3 regions of the Cellulosimicrobium funkei genome follow, and region 1 is predicted to be linked to each of the others. Evidence: riboswitches for the same ligand, from Rfam matches in the RefSeq annotation. Region 1 holds a riboswitch; each other region holds the start of a gene.
The links. A riboswitch is a leader RNA that binds a small molecule or an ion and turns the genes downstream of it on or off. The one in region 1 is predicted to bind thiamine pyrophosphate.

Region 1 (7,918 bases):
GGGTCGACGACGCGGGTCGGGTCGTCGTGTCGACGTACCCGGAGCGCGCCAAGGCGGTCAACGTGCGCCGCGACCCGCGCGCGTCGCTGCTGTCCCTGGGCGAGCGGTTCTCCGACCCGTGGGTGCAGGTCGACGGCGAGGCGGAGGTGATCGACCTGCCCGAGTCGGTCGAGCCGCTCGTCGACTACTACCGCGCCGTCGGCGGCGAGCACCCGGACTGGGACGAGTACCGCGCGGCGATGGTCACCCAGGGCAAGTCGCTCGTGCGGCTGACGATCACGCGCTGGGGACCGGTGGCGACGGGCGGCTTCCCGGCGCGCCTCGCCGACGCCTGAGACAGGTCAGAACAGGACCTGCTCCACTCCCCCGCCGACGACGTCGAGCCCGCCGCCGTCCACCGGCATGCCCGCGAGCGCACCACCGTGGCCGTCGCCCGCGTCCTGCGGCGCCGGGTCGACGGCGAGGCTGCCTGCCGGGTAGGCGCCGTCCGTCGGCGGCCCTGGCCGGCGGTGCCGGTCGCCGGGCTCGCCGCGGCGGAACCGGCCCTCGACGCCCGCGGGGCCGCGGTGGCCCGCGACCCCGAACCCGCGTGCCTCGAGCATCGGCCGCACCCGGTCCCACAGCCAGGACCGGTACGCCGTCGAGGCGTACGTGCCGCGGGCGTACACGCGCTCGTACCCGGGGACGAGGCGCGGGTGCTCGCGCGCGAGCCAGCCCATGTACCACTCGCGCGTGCCGGGCTTGAGGTGCAGGGGCAGCACCGTGACGCCGGTCGCGCCCGCGTCCTTGACGGCGTCGAGCAGCTCGGTGAGCGCGCGGGTCGAGTCGGTGAGCCACGGCAGCACGGGAGCGACCATGACGCCGCACGGCAGACCGGCCTCCCGGACCGTGCGGACGAGGTCGAGCCGCGCGCGCGGCGAGGGCGTGCCGGGCTCGACGCTCGCCTGGAGCTCGGGGTCCAGGAGCGCGAGGGACACGCCGATCCCGACCTCGACGCGCGAGGCGGCGTCGACGAGCAGCGGCAGGTCGCGGCGCAGGAGCGTGCCCTTGGTCAGCACGGACAGCGGCGTGCCCGACCCGGCGAGCGCGTCGATGATGCCGGGCATGAGGCGGTAGCGACCCTCGGCGCGCTGGTACGGGTCGGTGTTGGTGCCGAGCGCGACGGCCTCGCGCGCCCAGGACGGGCGGGCGAGCTCGGCGCGCAGCACGTCGTCGACGTTGACCTTGACCACGACCTCCCGGTCGAAGTCCTCGCCCGCGTCGAGGTCGAGGTACTCGTGCGTGGGGCGGGCGAAACAGTTGTGGCTCACGACCCCCGCGGCGACGAAGTCACGCGTGCCGGTCGTGATGTCGACCAGCTCCGTCGTCTCCCCCGGCCCGTCGAGTGCTTCCAGGGAGTCGACGCGTAGCGCCTCGCCGCCGGTGACGTCCTGGCCGTCGAGGACGGGCCGCCCGTCCGCGAGCGCCGCGGCGCCCGGCCCGACGAGCACGTCGCCGAGCGCCAGGCGGGCGCGGTGCCCGGCGCCGCCGACGACGTGCCGCCACCCGCGCTCGGTGAGGAACCGGTGGTCGCCGCTCGCGACGAGGCGCGTGCCGTCGGCGAGGGTCACGCGGTAGGCGCGCTTGCGGGTGGTCCAGCGGTCGAGCACCCGGGTGCGCACGTAGCGCCGGTACGCGCCGTGCGGAGCGGTGCCGACGATCTCGTCGCCGACACGCAGCTCGCCGATCGGCCGTTGCGTGCCGTCGGCCAGCAGCACGGGCGTGGCGGGCGCGAGGCAGTAGGAGCACGCGTGGCTGCACCCGCGGTACGGGTTGACGGTCCAGCGGAACGGCATGCGCGACATCGCCGGCACCTTGGACAGCGCGCTCTTGGCCGTGACCTCGTGGAACGTGATGCCCGCGAACTCGGGCGTGCGCACGCTGCGCACGAGGCCGACCCGCTCCAGCCCGGGGAGCGCGCCGTCGTCCGCGCCGAGCGCCTGTCCGTCCCACCGCATCGCGCTATTCGAACAAACGTTCGAACGCGCTGTCAAGGGCGGGTCAGCCGTCGGCGGACCACGCCTTGAGCAGCGCCAGGTTCCCGAGGGGGATGTGGTGGCCGATGCGCGGGTGGTCCAGCGCGACACCGACGACCCCGGCCGCGCCGAAGGACGCGACGTAGTCGATCGCCGCCGGCACGGGTACCCCGAGCAGCGGCACGGAGCCTGTCTCGTCGTCCGCCAGACCGAGCGCCCGGGCCGCCTCGTCCGCGCGCGCGGCGCTGCTGTAGAGGCAGATCATGGGCCCCTGGTCCGCGGCGACGGCGTACGGACGCGGCTGGTCCTCGGACCCCCGCGCGATGAAGAACCACGTGCCGAGGCGCACCGTCTGCCGCCACAGCGCGATCTGGGCTGACGTGTCGCCCGCGGGCGCGCTCCGCACGGCCTCGTCGAGGCGGTCCAGCTCTGCGACCGCGGCGGGGTCGTTGTCTCGGGTCATGCGCACTGCCTCGTTCCTCGTGGTCGGAGCCCGTACCCGGGTCCGCGCGGGCGCCTCGTCGCCGTCACCTTCTCACGGCGGCCGGGCGTCCCGGTGGGTGAGACGCCGGGATTGTCCGGCGGCCGTCCAGGCCCTAGGGTCGGGCCGAACGCCCCCGGGGAGCGCACGAGCGCTGAGAGTGCAGGCCGGACACCCGTCCCCCCTGCAGACCCGTGGAACCTGATCTGGTTCGTACCAGCGAAGGGAGCAGGGCGGACGTCACCGTCCCCTGCGCGCTCGTGCCCGCGCCCCGCGCGTGCCGTCCGCGCGGGGGCGGCGGTGGCGCGCCGTCGTGCACCCCTCGCCCCGGGGGCCCGACGGAGGGAACCGCATGACCGAGCCCCGCACCACGCCGCCCCGGGCGACCCCGCCCACCCCCACGCCCGGCGCCACGCCCGACGGCGTGCCCGACGGCGCGCGGCCCGCCCCTGGTCTCCACGAGGCCGTCGCCGCTCCCCCGAGCCGTGCCCGTCGCCGCGGCCTCACCCTCCACGAGACGGTCCTCGTCGCCGTGCTGGGGGTCGTGTTCGGGTTCGTCTACTGGGCGTTCGTGCAGCTCTGGGCCCCGCTCCAGCTCGCCATGGGACCGCTCGCGGACCTCGCCGCCAACGTGCTCGCGGGCGCGTGGATCGTCGTCGGCCCCCTCGCGACGTACATCGTGCGCAAGCCGGGCGTCGGCATCCTCACCGAGACGCTCGCGGCGCTCGTCGAGGTGGTCTTCCTCGCGTCGCCCGCCGGCCCGCTGCTCGTCCTCGTCGGGCTCGTCCAGGGCGTTGGGGCCGAGATCCCCTTCGCCCTCACCCGGTACCGCCGCTACGGCTGGTGGGTCTTCGTCGCGTCGGGCGTCAGCGCGGCGCTCGTCACGTACGCGTTCAACGCGGTCCGGTTCGGCTGGCTCGGGCAGGACTACGCGATGCTCCGGCTCGGCGTGCAGGTCGTCTCGTGCGTCGTGCTGTGCGGGATCGCGGCGCGCCTCCTCGGCGACGCCCTCGCCCGCACCGGCGCGCTCGACGCCTTCGCGATCGGGGCCGACCGCCGTGGCTGAGGCACCGACCGCCGCACCGGACGTCACGCCGGACGCCGTGTCCGGCGACGTGCCCTGCGACGTGCCCGACGCCGTCGCCGCCGCCGGTCTGACCGTCACCGTGGGCCACGACGGCACGCGCGTGCTCGACGACCTCACGCTCACCGTCCCCGCGGGCACCGGGCTGCTCGTGCTCGGCCCCTCGGGCTGCGGGAAGTCCACGCTGCTGCGTGCGCTCGTCGGCGTCGTGCCCCACACGCTCCCGGGGTCGGTCACGGGCGACCTGCGCGTGACGGGCGTCGACCCGCGCGACACGACCCCGGCGGCGCTCGCCGCGCGCGTCGGCCTCGTCCAGCAGCGGCCGGGCGACCAGCTCTGCCTCGCCCGCGTCGACGACGAGCTGCGGTTCGCGCTCGAGAACCGGGCGGCGGACCCGCGCACGATGGACGCCCGCGCCGCCACCGCGCTCGCCGCCGTCGGTGCGGACCACCTGCACGACCGGCCGACCCACGCGCTGTCGGGGGGCGAGGCGCAGCGCGTCGCCCTCGCGGCGGCGCTCGTCGCCGACCCCGAGCTCGTGGTCCTCGACGAGGCGACGGCGTTCCTCGACCCGGCGGCGGCGCACGAGGTCGGGACGCTCGTGGGCGGGCTCGTCCGGGCGCCCGGACGGGACGCGCCCGACACCCCCGGCCGGTCGGTCGTGCTCGTCGAGCACCGCCTCGACGACGTCGGGACACTCCCGGCCGCGACGCTCGTGCTCGACGACACCGGTCGCGTCGTCGCGCACGGCCCCACGACCGCCGTCCTGCGCGCGCACGCCGCCACGCTCGCCGCGCTCGGGTGCTGGCTGCCGCTCGACATCCGGCTGGAGCACGCCGGAGCCCCGGGCCCGCTCGGCGCACCCGCGACCGACGCCTGGCTCGTCAACCTCGCGCGCTCCGCCGACCCCCGCACCGCCGACCCCCGCGCCGCGGACCCCCGTGACGCAGACACCGGCCCGGCGGCGCTCGCCCCTGACCGCCCGGTCGCCCTGCGTGCCCGTCGCCTCGCGGTGCACCGCGCCGCGACAGGCCGCCGACGGCGCGGGCGGGACGAGACGCCGGTGGTGCGCGACGTCGACCTCGACGTGCGCGCGGGCGAGGTGCTCGCGGTGGTGGGGCCGAACGGCGGCGGCAAGTCGACCCTCCTGCGTGGGCTGGCGGGACTCGAACGGACCACGGGCGAGGTCACGACGGCGCCCGGCGCGCCCGTCGCGACGGTGTTCCAGGACCCGGAGCACCAGCTCCTCGCGCGCACAGTCCGCGACGAGGTCGCCTGGTCGGCCCGGCTCGCGCGGCTCGACGGCGTCGACGGACGCGTCGCGCGCACCCTGGACGCGTTCGCCCTCGCGCACCTCGCCGACGCGAACCCGTACCGGCTCTCCGGCGGCGAGCAGCGGCGCCTTTCCCTCGCGACGGCGACGGTGCTCGACCCGCCCGTCCTCCTCGCCGACGAGCCCACGTCGGGGCTCGACCGCGCCCAGGCGGACGCCGTCGCCCACGCGCTGCGCGAGCGCGCCGACGCGGGCGGCGCGGTGGTCGTCGTCACGCACGACCTCGCGCTCGTCGCGGCCCTCGCCGACCGTGTCGCCGTCGTCGTCGGCGGCCGGCTCGTGGCGCTGGGGCCGCCCGCCACCGTGCTGGCCGACGACGCGCTGTGCCGGCGCGCCCGCCTGCGCCGTCCTCCCCTGCTCGCGTGGTGGGCCCGCACGGGCCGCCGCCACGGCGTGGACCCGGGCGCGCTCGTCCGGGCGCTCGACGCCACCGTCGGCGCCGTCGCAGCCGACCCCGCAGAGACCGCGTCCGCAGCCCTCGCGGAGGTCGTCCCGTGACCGCTCCGCACAGCACGCCCCTCGGGCGCTGGAACCCGACGGTCAAGCTCGCGACCGTCCTCGTCGTGTCGACGGGTGCGCTGCTCGTCACCGACCCGTACACCCCCGCGATCGGGTGGGTGCTCACGGTCGCGGCGCTGCTGGTCGCGGGACGCGTCCCCGTGCGCACGCTCGCCCTGGCGCACGTGCCCTTCCTCGTGTTCGCGACGAGCCTGCTGGTCGTCAACGTCGCCACCCGGCCCGGCGGCGACCCGGTCGACCTGGGGCCGGTCACCGTCGGCTCCGACGGCCTGACGATCGGCGCCGGGCTCGCCGTGCGCACGCTGCTCGTCGGCGCCCTCTCGCTCACGGTCGCGGTGACGACCGACCCGGTGCACCTCATGACGAGCCTCCACCAGCACGGGCGGCTGCCCCTGACGTGGACGTACGCGGTGCTCGCGGCCCACCGGCTGCTCGTCGAGCTGCCCGACGCCTGGCACACGATCCGCTGCGCGCAGGCCGTGCGCGACCCGCGGCGGCGGCCCGGCACGCTCCCCCGGTCCCCCCGCGCGCTCGGGACCGCCGCGTTCGCCCTCCTCGTCGGCGCCGTGCGCCGGTCCGAGCGCCTGACCGTGGCGCTCGAGTCGCGCGGCCTGGGCTCCGGTCCACGCACCACGGCGCGGCCCGTCCCGCTCGGCGTGCCCGACGTCGTCGCCGCGGTCGTCGTGCTCGCCGTCGCCGCGGCGGTGGTCGTCGTCGGGGTCCGTGCGGGCTGGGTCACGGGGCTGGGCGCGCTCACGGCGTGAGGCTTGCCGGACCGCGGTCACGCAGGCTCGACGACCGCGCCCTCCGCCGGGACGCCGAGGTCCACGACGCGCGACGAGCCGTCGCGGGACCGCTCGCGGAAGCCCCGGAAGACGAGCGGCAGCCCGCGGGCGGCGAGCGCGTCCGGCGCGTCCATGACCTGCAGGTGCACGTGCGGCTGCGTCGAGTTCCCCGAGCTCCCGCACCGGCCCAGCTCGTCGCCCGCCTCGACCCGTCGGCCGGGCACGACGGCCACGGACCCGGCGCGCAGGTGCGCGAGGACGACGTACGTGCCGGGCGGGTCCAGGGCGAGCACCACGTGGTTGCCCGCGAGCGCGGCGGCGCCACCGCGCGCCCGCCCCGCCTGCGTGAGCGCGTAGCCGAGCAGCGCGATGGGCGACCGGCGGGCCTCGTGGTCGGGCTCGCCGTCGTGCACCGCGACGACGGTGCCCGCCGCCGGGGCGAGCACGGGCCGCCCGAACGCGACGAACCGTTCGGGCGGCTCGGTGCTCAGCGCGGTGCGCCAGTCGCGCACGGCGGCGGTGCGCCGCCCTCGGACGGCGACGAAGTCGATCGCGTACGTCGTCGCGAAGAGGTCGGTGCCGTGGCTCGGCACGCGGCGCGCCGGGCTGTTGCGCACGAGCCACGTCCCCTGGAAGGGCAGGGCGAGCTCGACCGGTCGCGTCACGGCGCCCTCCCCTCCCCGGTGCGGCGGGGTCAGCCCTCCGCGGGCACGACGCGCGGGAAGCGGTCCTCGGCGGGCGGCTCCCACGTCGCCGCGTCAGCGTCGACCTGCTCCCCCGAGCGGATGTCCTTCACCTGGTCGGGCGAGCGCGTGCCGTCGTCCTCGACGCGCCCGGGGAACCAGACGAACGGGATGCCGCGCCGGTCGGCGTAGCGGATCTGCTTGCCGAACTTCGCGGCCGCGGGTGCGACCTCGACTGGCACCCCGCGGGCGCGCAGCGCGTGCGCGACCGCGTCGGAGGCGTCGCGCGTCTCCTCGCTCGTGACGGCCACGACGACGGCGCTCGGCACCGACCGCGTCGCGCGCACGAGGCCGGCGGAGAGCAGGCGCGACACGAGCCGGGACACGCCGATCGACAGCCCGACGCCGGGGTAGGTGTTCGCGCCGTCGGACGCGAGGGTGTCGTAGCGACCCCCCGAGCAGATCGAGCCGAGCTGCTCGTGGCCCACGAGCACGGTCTCGTAGACAGATCCCGTGTAGTAGTCGAGGCCGCGCGCGATCTTGAGGTCGGCGACGACGACGCCCGGGGCGCGCACGCTCGCGGCCTCGATCAGCGCGCCGAGCTCGCCGAGCCCGGTCTCCAGCAGCTCGCTCTCCACGCCGTGCTCGGCCGCGAGCGCCCGCACGCGGTCGACCACGCCGGAGTCGCTCCCGCTGATGCCCGCGAGCGCCAGGCACGCCTGCGCCTGCTCGGGCGTCGTGCCGGCCTCGGACTCGAGCAGCGCGGCGACCTTTTCGGGGCCGACCTTGTCGAGCTTGTCGATCTGGCGCAGGACGTCGTCGACCGCGTCGATGCCGAGTCCGCGGTAGAACCCCTCGGCGACCCGGCGGTTGTTCACGAGGACGCGGACCTCGGGCACGCCGATGTCGCGCAGCGCGCCCAGGGCCTCGGCCATGACGAGCGGCAGCTCGACTTCGTAGTGGTAGGGCAGCTCGCCCGCGCCGACGACGTCGACGTCGGCCTGGGTGAACTCGCGGA
Region 2 (7,918 bases), on a different contig from region 1:
ACGGCTGCGGCGCTCTCGCTCGTCGCACGGCCCGGGCGGCCCGGGCGGCCCGCCGGGCGGCGCCAGGCCGGGACGTCAGTCCGGCACGACGGCGCACCCGGCCGGGTCGACGACGACCCGCACCCGGTCGCCCGGCTCGACGACCGACGGGGCGCCCGCGAGCGCCACGAGCCGGGCGGGTGCACCGCCGTCGGCGCCGGGCAGGTCGACGTCGACGGTCACCTCGACCGCGCCGCGGCGGAACACGCTCCCGACGACGGTCGCGTCCCACGCGTCGTCCGACGACGGCACGCCCTCGCCCGCGAGCCGCAGGCCGCGCGGACCGACCGCGAGCAGGTTCCCCGGCCCGTGCGGGACGAACGCCTGGTAGCCGAGGAACTCCGCGACGCGGCGCGACCCGGGCGCGCGCCAGAGGTCCTCGGGCGGCGCGACCTGGAGGAGCCGGCCCGCGTCCATGACGGCGACGCGGTCGGCGACGGTGAACGCCTCGTCGTGGTCGTGGGTGACGAAGACGGCCGTCGTGCCGGTGGCGCGCAGGGCCTCGCGCAGGTCGAGCGCGAGGCGCTCGCGCAGCCCCCGGTCGAGCGCGGAGAGGGGCTCGTCGAGCAGGAGCAGGCGGGGGCGCGGCGCGAGCGACCGCGCGAGCGCGACGCGCTGGCGCTCGCCCCCGCTGAGCGTCGCGACCGCGCGCCGCTCGTACCCGGCGAGCCCGACGACGTCGAGCAGCTCGGCCACGCGCGCGTCGCGCTCGGCGCGCGGCAGCCCCGCGATCCCGTAGGCGACGTTGCCCGCGACGTCGCGGTGCGGGAAGAGCTGGCCCTCCTGGAACATGAGCCCGAACCCGCGGCGGTGCACGGGGACGCCCGTGAGGTCGCGGCCGTCCCACGCCACGGAGCCCGCGGCGACCGGCTCGAGCCCCGCGACGGCGCGCAGCAGGCTCGACTTGCCGCAGCCGCTCGGCCCGAGCAGGGCGAGCACCTCGCCAGGCGCGACGTCGAGCGTGACGCCCGCGACCGCCGTCGTGCCGGGGGCCGTGCGCGCTCCCCCGTCGCCGCGCCCGCCGTACCGCACGACGACGTCGCGCACCGCGAGCCCGGCGGCCTCCCCGGTGCCGGGGCCGGGGCGCGACGGCTCCGGCGCGCCCGCGCGCGCGGGGGCGGGGTCGGTCTGCACCATCAGAACTCTCCTCCGGGTCGGTCGCCGCGCAACCGCTCGGCGAGCAGCATCACGGTCGCGTTGAGCAGCGCGAGCACGACGCTCGCCGCGAGCGCCATGCCGTAGTTCTCGGCGCCCGGGCGCCCGATGAGCCGGAAGATCACGACCGGCAGGGTCGCGCTGTCCGGGCGGGCGAGGAACGACGTCGCGCCGAACTCCCCGAGCGAGACGGCGAACGCGAACCCGACGGCGAGGCCGAGCGAGCGCGCGGCGATCGGGCCGTCGACCGTGCGGAACACGCGCCCGGGCGCGGCGCCGAGGGTCGCGGCGGCCTCGCGCAGGCGCGGGTCGATGGCGCGCAGCGTCGGCAGGACCGTGCGCACGACGAGCGGCGTCGCGACGACCGCCTGCGCGATCGGCACGAGGAGCCCCGACGTGCGCAGGTCGACGTCGAGGCCGAGCGGCCGGTCGAGCGTGATCAGGAAGCCGAAGCCGACCGTCACCGCGGAGACCCCGAGAGGGAGCATGAACACCGAGTCGAGCACCGAGATCGCGCGCCGCCCGCCGCGCGAGCGCGGGCGCCGGGACACGACGAGCGCCACGAGGCCCCCGACCACGACGGCGAGCACGGTCGCGAGCGCGGCGGTGCGCAGCGAGTTGCCCGCCGCCTCCCACACGGTGACGGACAGCGCGTTGCGCCCGCCCGTGGTGCCGAGGTTCGCGTAGTTGTCGAGGCCCCAGCCGCCGCCCGGGACGCGGAACGAGCGCACGACGAGCGTGCCGAGCGGCAGCCCGACGAGCACGACGACCACGGCCGCGGTGAGCGCCGCGGGCGCGAGGTCGCCCGTCGGGCGGCCGCCGCGCCACAGCCGCAGCGGGTGCGCGGACGACGCCGACGACGACAGGTTGAGGGCGCGCTCGCGCCGGGCCCGCGTGCGGTTCGCCACCGTGAGCGCCGCCGCGACGACCACGAGCTGCACGACCGACAGCACCGCCGCGGTGCGCAGGTCGAGGAACTGCGTGGTCTGGATCCAGATCTCCGTCTCGATCGTCCCGTAGCGGATGCCGCCGAGCACGAGCACGACGCCGAACGCCGTCGCGCAGAACAGGAAGACGATCGACGCGGCGCTCGCGATCGCGGGCGTGAGCGCCGGGAGCGTCACGGTGCGGAACGCGCGCCACGGCGTCGCGCCGAGGGCGCGCGCCGCCTGCTCGGCGCGTGGGTCGAGGTGCTCCCAGAGCCCGCCGACCGTGCGCACCACCACGGAGTAGTTGAAGAACACGAGCGCGACGACGATCGCGGCGAACGTCTCGTCGAGCCGCAGGAACCCGAGCGGGCCGCCCTGCACGAGCAGCGACCGGAACGCGACGCCGACGACGACGGTCGGCAGCACGAACGGCACCGTGACGAGCGCGCGCACGACCCGCCGACCGGGGAACCGGCACCGGTACAGCACGTACGCGCCGGGCACACCGAGCAGCAGCGACAGCGCCGTGCCGAGCACGGCCTGCCAGAGCGTGAGGCCGACGATCCGCCACGTGCGGGGCTCGGAGAAGACCTCCGCGAACCCCGAGAGGTCGAGGCCGCCGTCGTCCCCGACGAACCCGCGCGCCACGAGCGTGACGACCGGCCACGCGAAGAACACCCCGAGGAACGCGAGCGGCACCGCCGCCGCCAGACCCCACAGCGCCCCGCGCCCGACGCCGCCCCGCCGGACCGCCCGACCCCTCACCACGGCTCTACCTCGGGAAACCACGGTTCTCCCCTGCGCGACCACGGCTCTACCCCGCGAGGTAGAGCCGTGGTCGCCGGGGGACCGGGGGTCAGTCGACGACCGTCGCCGTCCATGCCTTGATCCACTCGTCGCGGTGCGCCGCGACGTCGGCGGGCGCGACCTCGAAGGGCTCGTCGGCGAGCGGCGCGAACTCGGCCCAGCCGTCGGGCAGCGCGACGGAGTCGTCGGCCGGGTACATGTACATCTGGTCGGCGACGTCGGCCTGGAACGTCTCGCTCACGAGGAAGTCGAGGAGCTGCTGCGCGCCCTCGGGGTTCTTCGCGTTCGCGAGCACGCCCGCGTACTCGACCTGGCGGAAGCACGTGTCGAGCAGCGCACCCGTGGTCGACGCGGAGCCGTCCTCGGTGAGCGTGAACGCGGGCGACGTCGAGTACGACAGCACGAGCGGGCGCGGGCCGGCGCCCTCCGAGCCGGAGAAGTCGACGTAGTACGCGTCGGACCAGCCGTCGACGACCTTCACGCCGTTGGCGCGCAGGTCCGCCCAGTAGTCCTCCCAGCCGTCCTCGCCGAACGCCCCGACGGTCGCGAGGAGGAACGCGAGGCCCGGCGACGACGTCGCGGGGTTGGTCACGACGAGGAGGTCCCGGTACTCGGGCTTCGCCAGGTCCTCCAGCGTCACGGGCTCGGGGATCCCCGCGTCGGCGAACCACGCGTGGTCCACGTTGACGCACACGTCACCGAGGTCGACGGCGGTGAGCTCGCCGCCGTCGCCGACCGCGTACGACGCCGCGGACTCCGAGACGTCCGCGGGCGTGTACGGCTCGAGGACGCCCTCGTCGATCGCGCGCGACGCGAAGGTGTTGTCGATCCCGAACACGACGTCGCCGAGGGGCGAGTCCTTCGTGAGGATCAGCTGGTTGACCAGCGCGCCGCCGTCGCCGGGCGCGACCTGCTCGACGGTCAGCCCGCTCTCCTCCTCGAACGCGGCGAGCACGTCGTCGCTCACCGCGAAGGAGTCGTGGGTTACCAGCGTGACCGTGCCCCCGCTGCCCGACGACGCGTCGTCGCCCCCGGCGCCGTCGCCCCCCGAGCAGGCCGCGAGGGCGAGGAGCGCGAGCGTCGCGCCCACGCCGGTCGCGAGGGCCCGGCCGCGGCGGGCGACGGTGGTCGTGTGCTGCATGTGTCCTCCCTGGACGTTCAGGAGGGGTCCACCGGCCCGACGGGCCGCGCGCCGGGTGGGCGCGACGGACCGCGCGAGCAGGTGATCGAGATTCCCGACTTCCTCCACCGGTGCTAACCGGATCAGGTTCGAGGGTCTGCGGTGGTCCGCACTCTCAGCTCCTCCAGGAGCTCCCCTGTCGTTCACCGCGAGCCTACACCGACCGGCTCCGAGTGGTTCTCGGAGGGAGCGCGCCGTGCTTACCGTCGGTGCAGAAGGACCACCCCAGCATCGGCTGTAGGCTCGCGAAGCACGGGACATCGAGTACGTCTTCGAGCTGCTCACCTCGACCGTGGTCAGAGGGCGCACAGCCAGGAACCCTGCCGGTTACTCGACGAACGTCTGCACCATCGTTCGAGACAGGTACGACGGCGGGCTCGTCACGATGTTCCGGGGAGGCCACGACATGCCCATATCACTGGTCCTGCGCAGGGAGCGCGGCGAGGACATCCGGCGTGCCGAGCAGACGTACCTTCCCGCAGATGCTTCTCGAGATCCTGCCGAGTATCCGCTCCTGAGCGGAGTCGACCCGTACGCCAACACCATCTTCAACGCTCGTCAGATGCACCAGCTCCTCGTCGAGGTCGACCGGCTCCTCTCGGGCCCGCTCGGCGTCGCGGAGCGCGCGTCGCTCGAGGCCGTAGCCGACCTCTGCCGGGACGCCCGTCGCGTCCATCGCTATCTCTGGTTCATCGGCGACTGATCGAGAATCTCGCGTTGTCGAACGCAGCCGCCGCGTCGCTGCTGCGGTGCGCGTCGAACGTCGACGTCGCGAGGCACGGCGAGCCCGCGTTCCTCGGGATCGTCACGAGCACGGGCTCCGCTAGTCCACCCCGTCACTCCGGCGGCGCTCATCCCTCTACCGCCTTTCCTGAGCGCCACCCTGAGAGATCCCTGAGAGTGCCTCCCACGGGACCAGGGGGAGGTCCGGGCGGTTCCCCGATGCCCGCGCGCCGGTGCCCGCGCGAGGGTCGGTGGTGACCGGGCTGCCCTGGCGCGGTCACCACGACGCAAGAGGGGAAGGACCATGAGCAGCTCACCGATCGCTGCAGTCGCCACCGGAGGCAAGAGGGCGGGCAGCACGGAGCGTGGCACGACGGCGGGCGCGATCGCCACGGCCCGAGGACTGGTGAGGACCTACGGTCGCGGCGAGGCCGCGGTGCGTGCGCTCGACGGCGTGGACGTGGACGTCGAGAAGGGCCGGCTGACCGCGATCATGGGCCCGTCCGGCTCGGGCAAGTCGACACTCATGCACTGCCTCGCGGGGCTCGACTCCCCCACGGCGGGGACCGTCGTCGTCGACGGCGAGACGGTCTCCGCGATGAGCGAGCGGCGCCTGACGCGCCTGCGGCGCACGCGCCTGGGGTTCGTCTTCCAGTCGTTCAACCTCGTGCCGACGCTCACGGCGGAGGAGAACATCGTGCTGCCGCTCGCGATCGCCCGGCGGCCCGTCGACCGGGAGTGGTTCGACCGCGTGGTCGACGCCGTGGGCCTGCGCCCCCGGCTGGGGCACCGGCCCGCCGAGCTCTCGGGCGGGCAGCAGCAGCGGGTCGCGTGCGCGAGGGCGCTGGTGTCGCGACCCGCGATCGTGCTCGCGGACGAGCCGACGGGGAACCTCGACTCGCGCGCCGCCGCGGAGGTCCTGGGCTTCCTGCGCGCGTCCGTGGACGACCTCGGCCAGTCCGTCGCGATGGTCACGCACGACCCGACCGCCGCGTCGTACGCCCACCGGGTGCTCTTCCTCGCGGACGGCCGCCTCGTGACCGAGCTCCACGACCCCACGCCGCAGGCGGTCCTCGACACGCTGGGCTCCCTCACGCCCGCCGGGCCGTCCCCGGCGCACGCCACCCCGGCACCGACGACGGCGGCCGCCCGATGATGGGCCGGATCGCGCTGCGCGGCGTGCGCGCCCACGGCGCGCAGCTCGTCCTCTCGGTGCTCGCCGTGACGATCGGCGTCGCGTTCGTGACCGGCACGTTCGCGCTGCGTGCGATGCTCGCGACCACGTTCGACGGCATCGTCGCCTCGTCGGTCCAGGCGGACGCGTACGTGCGCGGCGCGTCGTCGGCCGGGGACGCGCTGATGTCGGCGTCGGCCCAGGTCGGCGGGGCGCGCAGCCTCGTCCCGGCGGACCTGGCGCACGACCTCGGCGCGCGCGACGACGTCGCGCTCGCGCTCCCCGAGATGAGCGGTCCCGCGGTGCTCGTGGGCGCGGACGGGACCGCGGTCCTCGGCAGCCAGGCGCCGAGCATCGGCGTCGCCTACGACCCCCGCGACCCCGGCCCCCAGGTGGTCGACGGCCGCGCACCCCGCGACGGCGGCGAGGTCGCGCTCGAGTCGGCGACGCTCGCGGCGTCGGGCCTCGCGGTGGGCGACACGACCGACGTCGTGCTGGGCGACGCCGTGCGGCCCGTGCGCGTGGTCGGCGAGGTCTCGCTGTCCGCGCCGATGGCGGGCGCGACGATCGTCCTGCTCGACGCCGGGACCGCCGCCGCGACGTACGCGCCCGACGGCCTCGTCCCGTCGGTCGCGCTGTACGCGGCCGACGGCGTCTCACCCGAGGCGCTGCGGGACGCCGTCGCGACCGCGCTCCCCGCGGGCGCCGAGGCGCTGACGGGGGCGGAGCTGCGCGCCGAGACGAGCGAGGCGATCACCGACCAGCTCGGGTTCGTCTCGACGTTCCTGCTGGTGTTCGCCGCGCTCGCGCTGTTCGTCGGCACGTTCATCATCACCACCACGTTCTCGATGCACGTCCGACGCCGCACGCGCGAGCTCGCGCTCCTGCGCGCGGTGGGCGCGTCGCCCGGGCAGGTGTTCGGTTCGGTGGTGGGGCAGGCGGCGGTCGTCGGGGCCGTGGGCGCGCTGCTCGGCGTCGGGGCCGGGTTCGGCCTCGCGGAGCTCGCCCGCAGCGGGCTCGGCGCCGTCGGCATGGAGCTCTCCGGCTCGCTGCCCGTCACGGCCACGGGGGTCGCCGTCCCGCTCGTGGTCGGCGTCGTCGTGTCGGTGCTCGCCGCCGCCCTGCCCGCGCGGCACGCCGCGCTCGTGCGCCCGGTGGAGGCGATGCGCGCCGACGTCGTCCGGCCCACCGGAGCCGGGCGGGCCCGTGCCGTCGCCGGGACCGTCGCGCTGCTCGCGGGCGTAGGGCTCGTCGTCGCGGCGGCCGTGGTCGGCAGCGGGGGCGCGCCCCTCCTCGGCCTCGGCGCGGCCGGCGTCGTCGCGGGGGTGCTCCTCCTCGCCCCGCTCGCGGTCGGCCCGGTGCTGACCGTCCTCGCCGCGCCGTTCGTCGCGCTGGTCCGCCCGCTCGGCGGTCTCGCGCGCGGCAACGTCACGCGCCAGCCGCGGCGGACCGCGGCCACGGCGGGCGCGCTCGTCGTCGGGATGGCGCTCGTCTCGACGACGTCCGTCCTCGCGCTGTCCACCCGCGTCTCCGTGCAGGACATCGTCGACCAGGAGACCGCGGCCGACCTCGTCGTCCGCTCGGCGATGCCGTACCTCCCCGACGGGGTCCCGGACGACGTCCGCGCCGTGCCCGGCGTCGCGGCGGTCGACGTCACGACGTACGGGCAGGTCGTCGTCGACGGCGAGCCGCAGCTCGTCGTCGGGTTCCCCGCCGAGGGCTTCGGCCGCTCCGTGCGCACGACCGCGACCGAGGGCGACCTCGACGCGTACGCGCGGGGCGAGGCCGCCGTCATGGCGGACGCGCTCGACGAGCACGGCTGGGCCCTGGGCGACGTCCTGACGCTCGCCGACCCGGCACGGCCCGACCTCCCGGCCCGGGAGGTGCGCATCGGCGCGGTGGTCGACTCGC
Region 3 (7,918 bases), on a different contig from region 1:
CGTCGGCTCGACGAGGACGAGGATCTCCGGGTCCGTGAGGAGCGCCCGGGCGAGCGCGACGCGCTGGCGCTGGCCGCCCGAGAGCGACCGCCCCTTCTCGGGCAGCTCGCCCGCGAGGCCGTCGGGCACGGAGTCGAGCACGTCGTGCGCGTCGGCCGTGCTCACCGCGGCGAGCACCTCGGCCTCCGTCGCGGTGCCGCGCGCGTCGAGCTCGTCGCGCAGCGCGCCCGAGAAGAGCTGGGGCGTCGCCTCGGCGACGACGACGCGGCGCCGGAGCGCGTGCTTGTCGAGCGCGGCGAGCGGCGTCCCGCCGAGCCGCACGGGCGTGGCCGCCTCCGCGGCGTCGTCGAACCGCCCCAGCCGGGTCGCGACGGCCGCCGACGCGTCCGGGTCCGCCGAGACGAGCGCGACGACGCGTCCCGGCTCGAGCACCAGGCCGCTCGTCTCGTCGACGAGGGGGCTGCCCTCGGGCGGCATGGGCGCGGTGGCCGGGGTCGCGCCCGCGGCCGGCTCGACCGCGAGGACGCGCACGATCTTGCGCGCGGCGACGTGGGCGCGCGTCGCGATGTTGAGCATCTGCGTCGCGACCTGCAGCGGCCAGCCGAGGAACGCCGCGTACCCGTAGAACGCGACGAGCTGCCCGGGCGTGATCTCGCCGCGCAGGGCCGCCGTCGCGCCGAGGTAGACGACGAGCACGACGAGCAGGCCGGGCAGGAGCACCTGGAGCGCGTCGAGCGTGGCCTGGGTGTGCGCGACCTTCACGCCGGCCTCGCGGACCTTCTGCGACTGCCGCGCGTAGCGGCCCACGAACACGCCCTCGCCGCCGATCCCGCGCAGGATGCGCAGGCCCGAGACGGTGTCCGCGCCGAGCGTCGTCAGGCGGCCCTGCGCCTCGCGCTGCGCGGCCTGGCGCTGCTGGAGCGGTTTGACGAGCAGCGCGAGCACCGCGGCGACGACCGGCAGGCCCAGCACGACGACGAGCCCGAGCTGGAGCGACGTCGAGAGCATGATGACCGCCACGACGACGTACGCGCCGAGCGCGCCGAGGAACTGGCCCATCATCGAGAAGAGCTGGCCGACGCGCATCGCGTCGCTCGCGACGGTGGACACGACCTCGCCCGTCGGGAGCTCCTCGGTGATCGCGTCGCCCGAGCGGGCCGTGACGTCGCCCACGAGCTGCGACGTCGTGAGCGCCGAGCGCAGCCAGTTCGCGATGTCGAACCGGTGCTGCGTCACGCCCGTGACGACGATGCCCAGGCCCAGCGCGAGCAGGAGGCCCGCCCAGCGCCACAGCTCGGCACCGAACCCGGCGGTGAGCCCCTCGTCGAGCGCGCGGCCGAGCATGTACGGCTGGAACGCCTGGCACGCGAAGTTCACGAGGCCGAGCAGCACGGACACCGTGAGCACCGTCCACTGGCGCCGGGCGATCCAGAGGAGGTAACGGGAGGGACCGCGCAGGTCGGGGGTCCCCGGGTCGGGGAGGGGGAGGGGTCGCACGGTGTTCTACCCTAGGTTCGGCGTCCGACACGCGGCGACGGTTTAACGCGGCGACCGCGTCACGCCACCGCACGCGGCGGAGACCGCCGCGGCCGTCTCGCCCGGAACGAGGACCTCTCCCATGACCACGCAGGACCCGGCCACCCCCACCGACGCGCCCGTCGTCGCTCCCGCCGACGCGGCGGCCCCCAGCGCGGAGGCCGCGCGCACCGCGATCCGCAAGGCGCGCGGCGCGCTCGCGCGCTACCGGGTCCTCGCGATCATCACCGGTGTGATGCTGCTGATCCTGTGCGTCGAGATGCTCGTCAAGTACGGGGTTGGTGCGTTCGTCGACGTCGACGGGATCATGCGCTACGTGTCCTGGATCCCCTTCGCGCACGGCTGGATCTACGTCGTGTACCTCGTCACCGTGCTCGACCTGTGGACCAAGATGCGCTGGGGCTGGGGCCGCCTCGCGACGATGGTGTTCGCCGGCGTCGTGCCGGTCATGTCGTTCATCCTCGAGAAGAAGGTGCACGCCGAGGCCGACGCGAAGCTCGTCGCGCTGGAGGAGCAGTACGCGGCATGACCACGCCGCTCGCGCCCCTCGTCGCGCCCGGTCCCGAGCTCTCGACGCCGGAGCTCGAGCGCTACGCGCGCCACCTCGCGCTGCCGGGCGTCGGTACCGAGGGCCAGCGGCGGCTCGCGGCCGCGCGCGTGCTCGTCGTCGGCGCGGGCGGCCTCGGCAGCCCCGCGCTGCTCTACCTCGCCGCCGCGGGCGTCGGCACGATCGGCATCGTCGACGACGACGCCGTCGACACGTCGAACCTCCAGCGCCAGGTCATCCACGGCGGGTCGGACGTCGGACGTCGCAAGGTCGACTCCGCGCGCGAGAGCATCGCGGACGTCAACCCGCACGTCCAGGTCGTCGAGCACGCGCTGCGGCTCGACGCGGACAACGCGCTCGACGTGCTGCGCGGCTACGACGTCGTGCTCGACGGCGCCGACAACTTCCCGACCCGCTACCTCGTCTCCGACGCGGCCGAGGTCCTCGGCCTGCCCGTCGTCTGGGGCTCGATCTACCGCTTCCAGGGACAGGTCAGCGTCTTCTGGGCCGCGCCCCGGTTCGCCGTGCCCGACGACGCCCCGCACCCGGACGCCGCGGGTCCCGATCCCGCGGCGGGGTCGGGGGAGCAGGGCCCGCGCGGGGTCACCTACCGCGACGTGTTCCCCGTCCCGCCGCCCCCGGGCGCGGCACCCGACTGCGCGACCGGCGGCGTGTTCGGCGCGATGTGCGGCACCGTCGGCTCCGTCATGGCGACCGAGGCGATCAAGCTCGTCACCGGCGCCGGCACCACGCTGCTGGGCCGCCTCGCCGTCTACGACGCCCTCGACCTCTCGTGGCGCCAGCTCACCGTGCGCGCCGACCCGACGCGCGAGCCCGTCACCGCGCTCCTGCCGGGCGACGACGCCTACGCCGCGTTCTGCGGGCTCCGGCCCGCGGCGCAGGCCGTGGCGACGCCCGGTGCCGGGGCGGGGCCGACCGGGGCCGCGGGGCCCGCGCCGCGCGACGTGTCCGCCCCTGACGCGGCCGCCCTGCTGCGGGCCGACGACGCCGCACCCTTCCTGCTCGACGTCCGCGAGGACTGGGAGGCGCAGGTGCGCCCGCTCCCCGGGTCGACGCTCGTCCCGAGCGGCGCGTTCCTCGGCGGCACGCAGGACCCCGGTGCCGCCGCGGCGCTCGCGGACCTGCCCGCCGACCGCCCGGTGCTCGTGGTGTGCGCGGTCGGCGGCCGGTCGGCCCGCGTCGCCGACGCCGCCCGCGCGGCGGGCCTCGACGCCCGCTCCGTCGTCGGCGGCGTCCAGGCCCTCCTCGACGCCCTGAAGACCCCCACCCTCTAGCCCCCTGCACGTCGACCAGGTGGTCGTGGCACGTCCTGGTCGACGGACGAGCCGGGATGGCCTGCTCGGCCCGCCGGGACGGCCTGGTGGACGGGGTCAGAGGGCCAGGTCCAGGCGGCCCTGCGGGGACGAGCTCGCCAGGGCGCCCTCGCGGCGGGGGATGCGCCCGGCGCCCGCGGCGAGCCGGCCCGACTCGACGGCGAGGCGCATCGCGCGGGCCATGCGGACCGGGTCGGCGGCGCGCGTGACGGCCGTCGCGAGGAGCACTCCGTCGCAGCCGAGCTCCATGGCGAGCGTGGCGTCGGACGCCGTGCCGATCCCCGCGTCGAGGATGACGGGCACCCGGGCCGCGGCGGCGATCGCCTCGATGTTGCGCGGGTTGAGGATGCCGAGCCCCGTGCCGATGGGTGCCCCGAGGGGCATGACGGCGGCGCAGCCGACGTCCTCCAGCCGGCGCGCGAGGATCGGGTCGTCGTTCGTGTAGGGCAGCACGACGAACCCGTCGCGCACGAGCTGGTCGGCCGCCTCGACGAGGCCGACCGGGTCGGGCAGGAGGGTCACGTCGTCGGCGATCACCTCGAGCTTGACCCACTCGGTGCCGCACGCCTCGCGCGCGAGGTGCGCGGTGAGCACGGCCTCCCGCACGGAGAAGCACCCGGCGGTGTTGGGCAGCGCGCGGATGCCGAGGCGGGCGAGCAGCGCCCAGATCCCCGCGTCGGGGCTCGCGTCCCCGCCGGCGCGGACGGCGACGCGTCGCATCGCGACGGTCGTCAGGGCGGTGCCCGACGCGACGAGCGCGTCCTCGAGCGTGAGCAGGTTCGCGGCCCCGCCGGTGCCCATGACGAGGCGCGACCCGACGGGCGTGCCGGCGACGACGAGCGGGTCGTCGGCGACGGCCGGGCCGCTCGCGGTGGCGGGGGAGACGTCGGTCGTGGTCATGGCTCCTCCTCAGCCGCCCTGGACGGCGGTGACGATCTCGATGCGGTCCCCGGGCGCGACGACGGTCGTCGCCCAGGCGCCGCGCGGCACGACGGCGTCCCCGACGGCCACCGCGACGCCCTGCGGCGTGCCGTCGGCGACGTAGGCGGGGACGAGCGCGGCGACGAGCCGCTCCAGGTCGACGTCGCCGTCGAGCGGGTACGGCTCGCCGTTGACGAGCGCGGTGGGTGCGGGTGCGGTCACGGGTCTCACCTCGGTGTCGTGGCGGTGCGGGCGAAGCGGTCGGTCCGGGCGGTGGCGAGGGCGGTCGCGACGTCGTCCCTGGGCTCGGTCCCGCCCAGGCCGGAGAGCCCGCCGAGCCCGGCGACGACGGCGTCGGCCGTGAGCGGGGCGAGCAGGATGCCGTTGCGGCCGTGGCCCGTCGCGAGGTGCAGCCCCGGGACGTCCGTCGGCCCGACGAGCGGGAGGTTGTCCGGGGTCGCGGGACGCCCCCGCGGCGTCACCTCGACCAGCGCGGCCTCGTCGATCCCCGGCAGGAGGGCGCGCGCGTCCCGCAGGAGCGCGAAGACCCCGCCGGCGGTGGCGCGGCGGTCGTCCGGGTTCTCCTCGGTGGTGGCCCCGACGACGACCTCCCGGTGACCCGCGCGCGGCCCCGCCGGCTCGGCGTCGCGCGGCACGACGTACACCGGCCGGCCCTGCACGAGCCCGCGCACGACGTGCTCCAGCGCGAGGTCCGGGCCGGCGTCGAGCCGCAGCGTCTGACCCTTCACCGGGCGCGTGGGCACGACGACGCCCGGCACGTCCGCGAGGAGGGCGCCCGACTGCCAGCCCGCCGCGACGACGACCGCACCCGCGCGGTGGAGCCGGCCGGCGTCGTCGTGCACGCCGACCACGCGCCCGGCATCGAGCGCGAGCCGGGTCGCGGACGCGCGGACGACGCGCGCCCCGGTGGCCGAGCCCGCACCCGCGGCGTCGCGCCCGCCGACCGCCGCGAGCAGCGCGGCGTGCGTCGCGCGCGGGTCGACCGCGTGGTCCGCGGGGGCCCACGCCGCCCCGGCGACGCGCGGGCCCAGGTACGGCTCGCGGCGGCGCGCGTCGGCGACGGTGAGCTCGTGCGACGCGAGACCGCGCGCGGCGTGCAGCGCGAGGACGCGGCGGAGCAGCGCGAGGTCGTCCGCGTCGTAGGCGAGGGTGAGCGTCCCGGCGGTCCGCAGCCCGACGTCCGCCCCCGTCGCCGCGCGCAGGTCCGCGGCGAACGCCGGCCACGCCGCGGCGGCCGCGAGGTGGAGCCGCAGGGCGGCCTCCTCCCCGAAGTCGGCCTCGGTCACCGGCGCCAGCATCCCCGCGGCGGCATGCGTCGCGCCCGCGCCCGGCGCCGGGTCGAGCACCGTGACGGTCAGGCCCGCGCGCGCCGCGCGCCACGCGACGGCGAGACCCACGATCCCGCCCCCCACGACGACGACGTCACGCGCGCCGTCGGGCACGACGGAGCCACCCGCGGACGGGTGGACGGACAGGCTCATGTGCGCTCCCTTCGCTGGCATGACCCAGATCAGGTTCGACGGTCGGCGGCGACGCCCTCTCAGCCCCGTGCGGGGCTCCCGTGCTGTCGGCCACAGTACCTCCTGCCGTGGGCCCGCCGAGGTTAGGCTCCCGCGGGTGAGCTCCGAGACCTCCACCACCCCGGCCACTCCCGCCCCGTCGGCGGCGGACGCCGCACGCGCCCGGCTCGCCGACGCGCGGCTCTACCTCTGCACGGACGCGCGCGAGGAGCGCGGCGACCTCGAGGACTTCCTGCGGGCGGCGCTCGCGGGCGGGGTGGACGTCGTGCAGCTCCGCGACAAGACGCTCGACGTCGCGCGGGAGCTCGAGCTCCAGGAGCTCGTCGCGCGCGTCGCGACGGAGCACGGCGCGCTGTGGGCCGTGAACGACCGGGCGGACGTGGCGTCGGTCACGGGCGCGCCGGTCGTGCACATGGGCCAGGGCGACCTGCCGGTCCCGGCCGTGCGGGCGCTGCTCGGCGCGGGGCCCGTGCTCGGCCGGTCCACGCACTCGGCCGCGCAGGCGGCCGCGGCGGAGGCCGACCCGGCGGTGGACTACTTCTGCGTAGGCCCGCTGTGGGCGACCCCGACGAAGCCGGGGCGGGCCGCCGTCGGCCTGGACCTGCTGCGCGACGTCGCGGCGACCCGGCCCGCGACGCCGTGGTTCGCGATCGGCGGGATCGACGCGGACCGGCTCGACGCGGTCCTCGACGCGGGCGCGACCCGGATCGTGGTGGTGCGCGCGATCACGGCGGCGAGCGACCCGGAGGCGGCCGCCCGCGCCCTGCGCGAGCGCGTCGCGGCGCGCGCCGAGGTGCGCACCGACGCCTGAGACGCGGGACGAGCCCCGCCGCACGGCGACTATCCTGGACGGGTGACGTCACCCGCCACCGCTCCCGACACCCCCACCACCGCCGAGGTGGCCTCGACCCCGCGGCCCGTGCTCGTCGTCGACTTCGGCGCCCAGTACGCGCAGCTCATCGCGCGCCGCGTGCGCGAGGCCAAGGTCTACTCCGAGATCGTGCCGCACACCTTCACGGTCGAGCAGATGCTCGCCAAGGACCCGGCCGCGATCATCCTCTCGGGCGGTCCCTCGTCCGTGTACGCCACGGGTGCCCCGTTCGTCGACCCGGCGCTGTTCGAGGCCGGCGTGCCCGTCATGGGCATCTGCTACGGCTTCCAGGCCATGGCGAAGGCCCTCGGCGGCGAGGTCGCCCAGACGGGCCTGCGCGAGTACGGCGGCACCGAGGTCGAGGTGTGCGCCGCGGGCGTGCTGCTCGACGGCACGCCGCAGAACCAGACCACGTGGATGAGCCACGGCGACGCCGTGCACCGCGCGCCCGAGGGCTTCGAGGTCCTCGCGACGTCGTCGGGCTCGCCGGTCGCCGCGTTCGAGGACCGCGAGCGTCGCCTCTACGGCGTGCAGTGGCACCCGGAGGTCAAGCACTCCGCGCACGGCCAGACCGTGCTGGAGCACTTCCTGTACGACGGCGCGGGTCTCGCCCCGGACTGGACGCCCGGCAACGTCATCGCGGACCAGGTCGCGGCGATCCGCGCCCAGGTCGGCGACGCGCGCGTCATCTGCGCCCTCTCGGGCGGCGTGGACTCCGCCGTCGCCGCGGCGCTCGTGCAGCGCGCGGTGGGTGACCAGCTCACGTGCGTGCACGTCGACCACGGGCTGATGCGCGCGGGCGAGGTCGAGCAGATCGAGCGCGACTTCGTCGCGGCGACGGGCGTCAACCTCGTGATCCGCGACGAGAAGGAGCGGTTCCTCACCGCGCTCGCCGGGCACAGCGACCCGGAGACCAAGCGCAAGATCATCGGTCGCGAGTTCATCCGCGTGTTCGAGGACGCGGCGCGCCAGATCGTCGAGGACGCGGGCGAGCACGGCGCCGAGGTGAAGTTCCTCGTGCAGGGCACGCTCTACCCGGACGTCGTCGAGTCCGGCGGCGGCGAGGGCGCGGCGAACATCAAGAGCCACCACAACGTCGGCGGCCTGCCCGACGACCTGCAGTTCTCGCTCGTCGAGCCGCTGCGCACGCTGTTCAAGGACGAGGTCC

Region 2: linked by a shared signal. The riboswitch ahead of BXA05_RS07010 (thiamine ABC transporter substrate-binding protein) and the one ahead of BXA05_RS10295 (ECF transporter S component) in region 1 are both predicted to bind thiamine pyrophosphate.
Region 3: linked by a shared signal. The riboswitch ahead of thiO (glycine oxidase ThiO) and the one ahead of BXA05_RS10295 (ECF transporter S component) in region 1 are both predicted to bind thiamine pyrophosphate.

Annotation. Positions count from the first base shown of each region.
Region 1 is NZ_FTMI01000003.1:468,655-476,572, forward strand. It holds gene BXA05_RS10280 (PPOX class F420-dependent oxidoreductase) at 1-335, shown strand, start outside; gene BXA05_RS10285 (Rv2578c family radical SAM protein) at 342-1,997, opposite strand; gene BXA05_RS10290 (hypothetical protein) at 2,041-2,478, opposite strand; TPP riboswitch at 2,624-2,743, shown strand; gene BXA05_RS10295 (ECF transporter S component) at 2,849-3,562, shown strand; gene BXA05_RS10300 (ABC transporter ATP-binding protein) at 3,555-5,411, shown strand; gene BXA05_RS10305 (energy-coupling factor transporter transmembrane component T family protein) at 5,408-6,196, shown strand; gene BXA05_RS10310 (M23 family metallopeptidase) at 6,214-6,882, opposite strand; gene hisS (histidine--tRNA ligase) at 6,912-7,918, opposite strand, start outside.
Region 2 is NZ_FTMI01000002.1:619,887-627,804, reverse strand. It holds gene BXA05_RS07020 (ABC transporter ATP-binding protein) at 76-1,176, opposite strand; gene BXA05_RS07015 (ABC transporter permease) at 1,176-2,891, opposite strand; gene BXA05_RS07010 (thiamine ABC transporter substrate-binding protein) at 2,980-4,071, opposite strand; TPP riboswitch at 4,154-4,258, opposite strand; gene BXA05_RS19680 (hypothetical protein) at 4,403-4,813, shown strand; gene BXA05_RS07000 (ABC transporter ATP-binding protein) at 5,138-5,989, shown strand; gene BXA05_RS06995 (ABC transporter permease) at 5,986-7,918, shown strand, end outside.
Region 3 is NZ_FTMI01000004.1:149,951-157,868, forward strand. It holds gene BXA05_RS11760 (ABC transporter ATP-binding protein) at 1-1,497, opposite strand, end outside; gene BXA05_RS11765 (DUF3817 domain-containing protein) at 1,619-2,065, shown strand; gene BXA05_RS11770 (ThiF family adenylyltransferase) at 2,062-3,378, shown strand; gene BXA05_RS11775 (thiazole synthase) at 3,475-4,317, opposite strand; gene thiS (sulfur carrier protein ThiS) at 4,327-4,560, opposite strand; gene thiO (glycine oxidase ThiO) at 4,566-5,840, opposite strand; TPP riboswitch at 5,830-5,932, opposite strand; gene thiE (thiamine phosphate synthase) at 5,977-6,690, shown strand; gene guaA (glutamine-hydrolyzing GMP synthase) at 6,733-7,918, shown strand, end outside.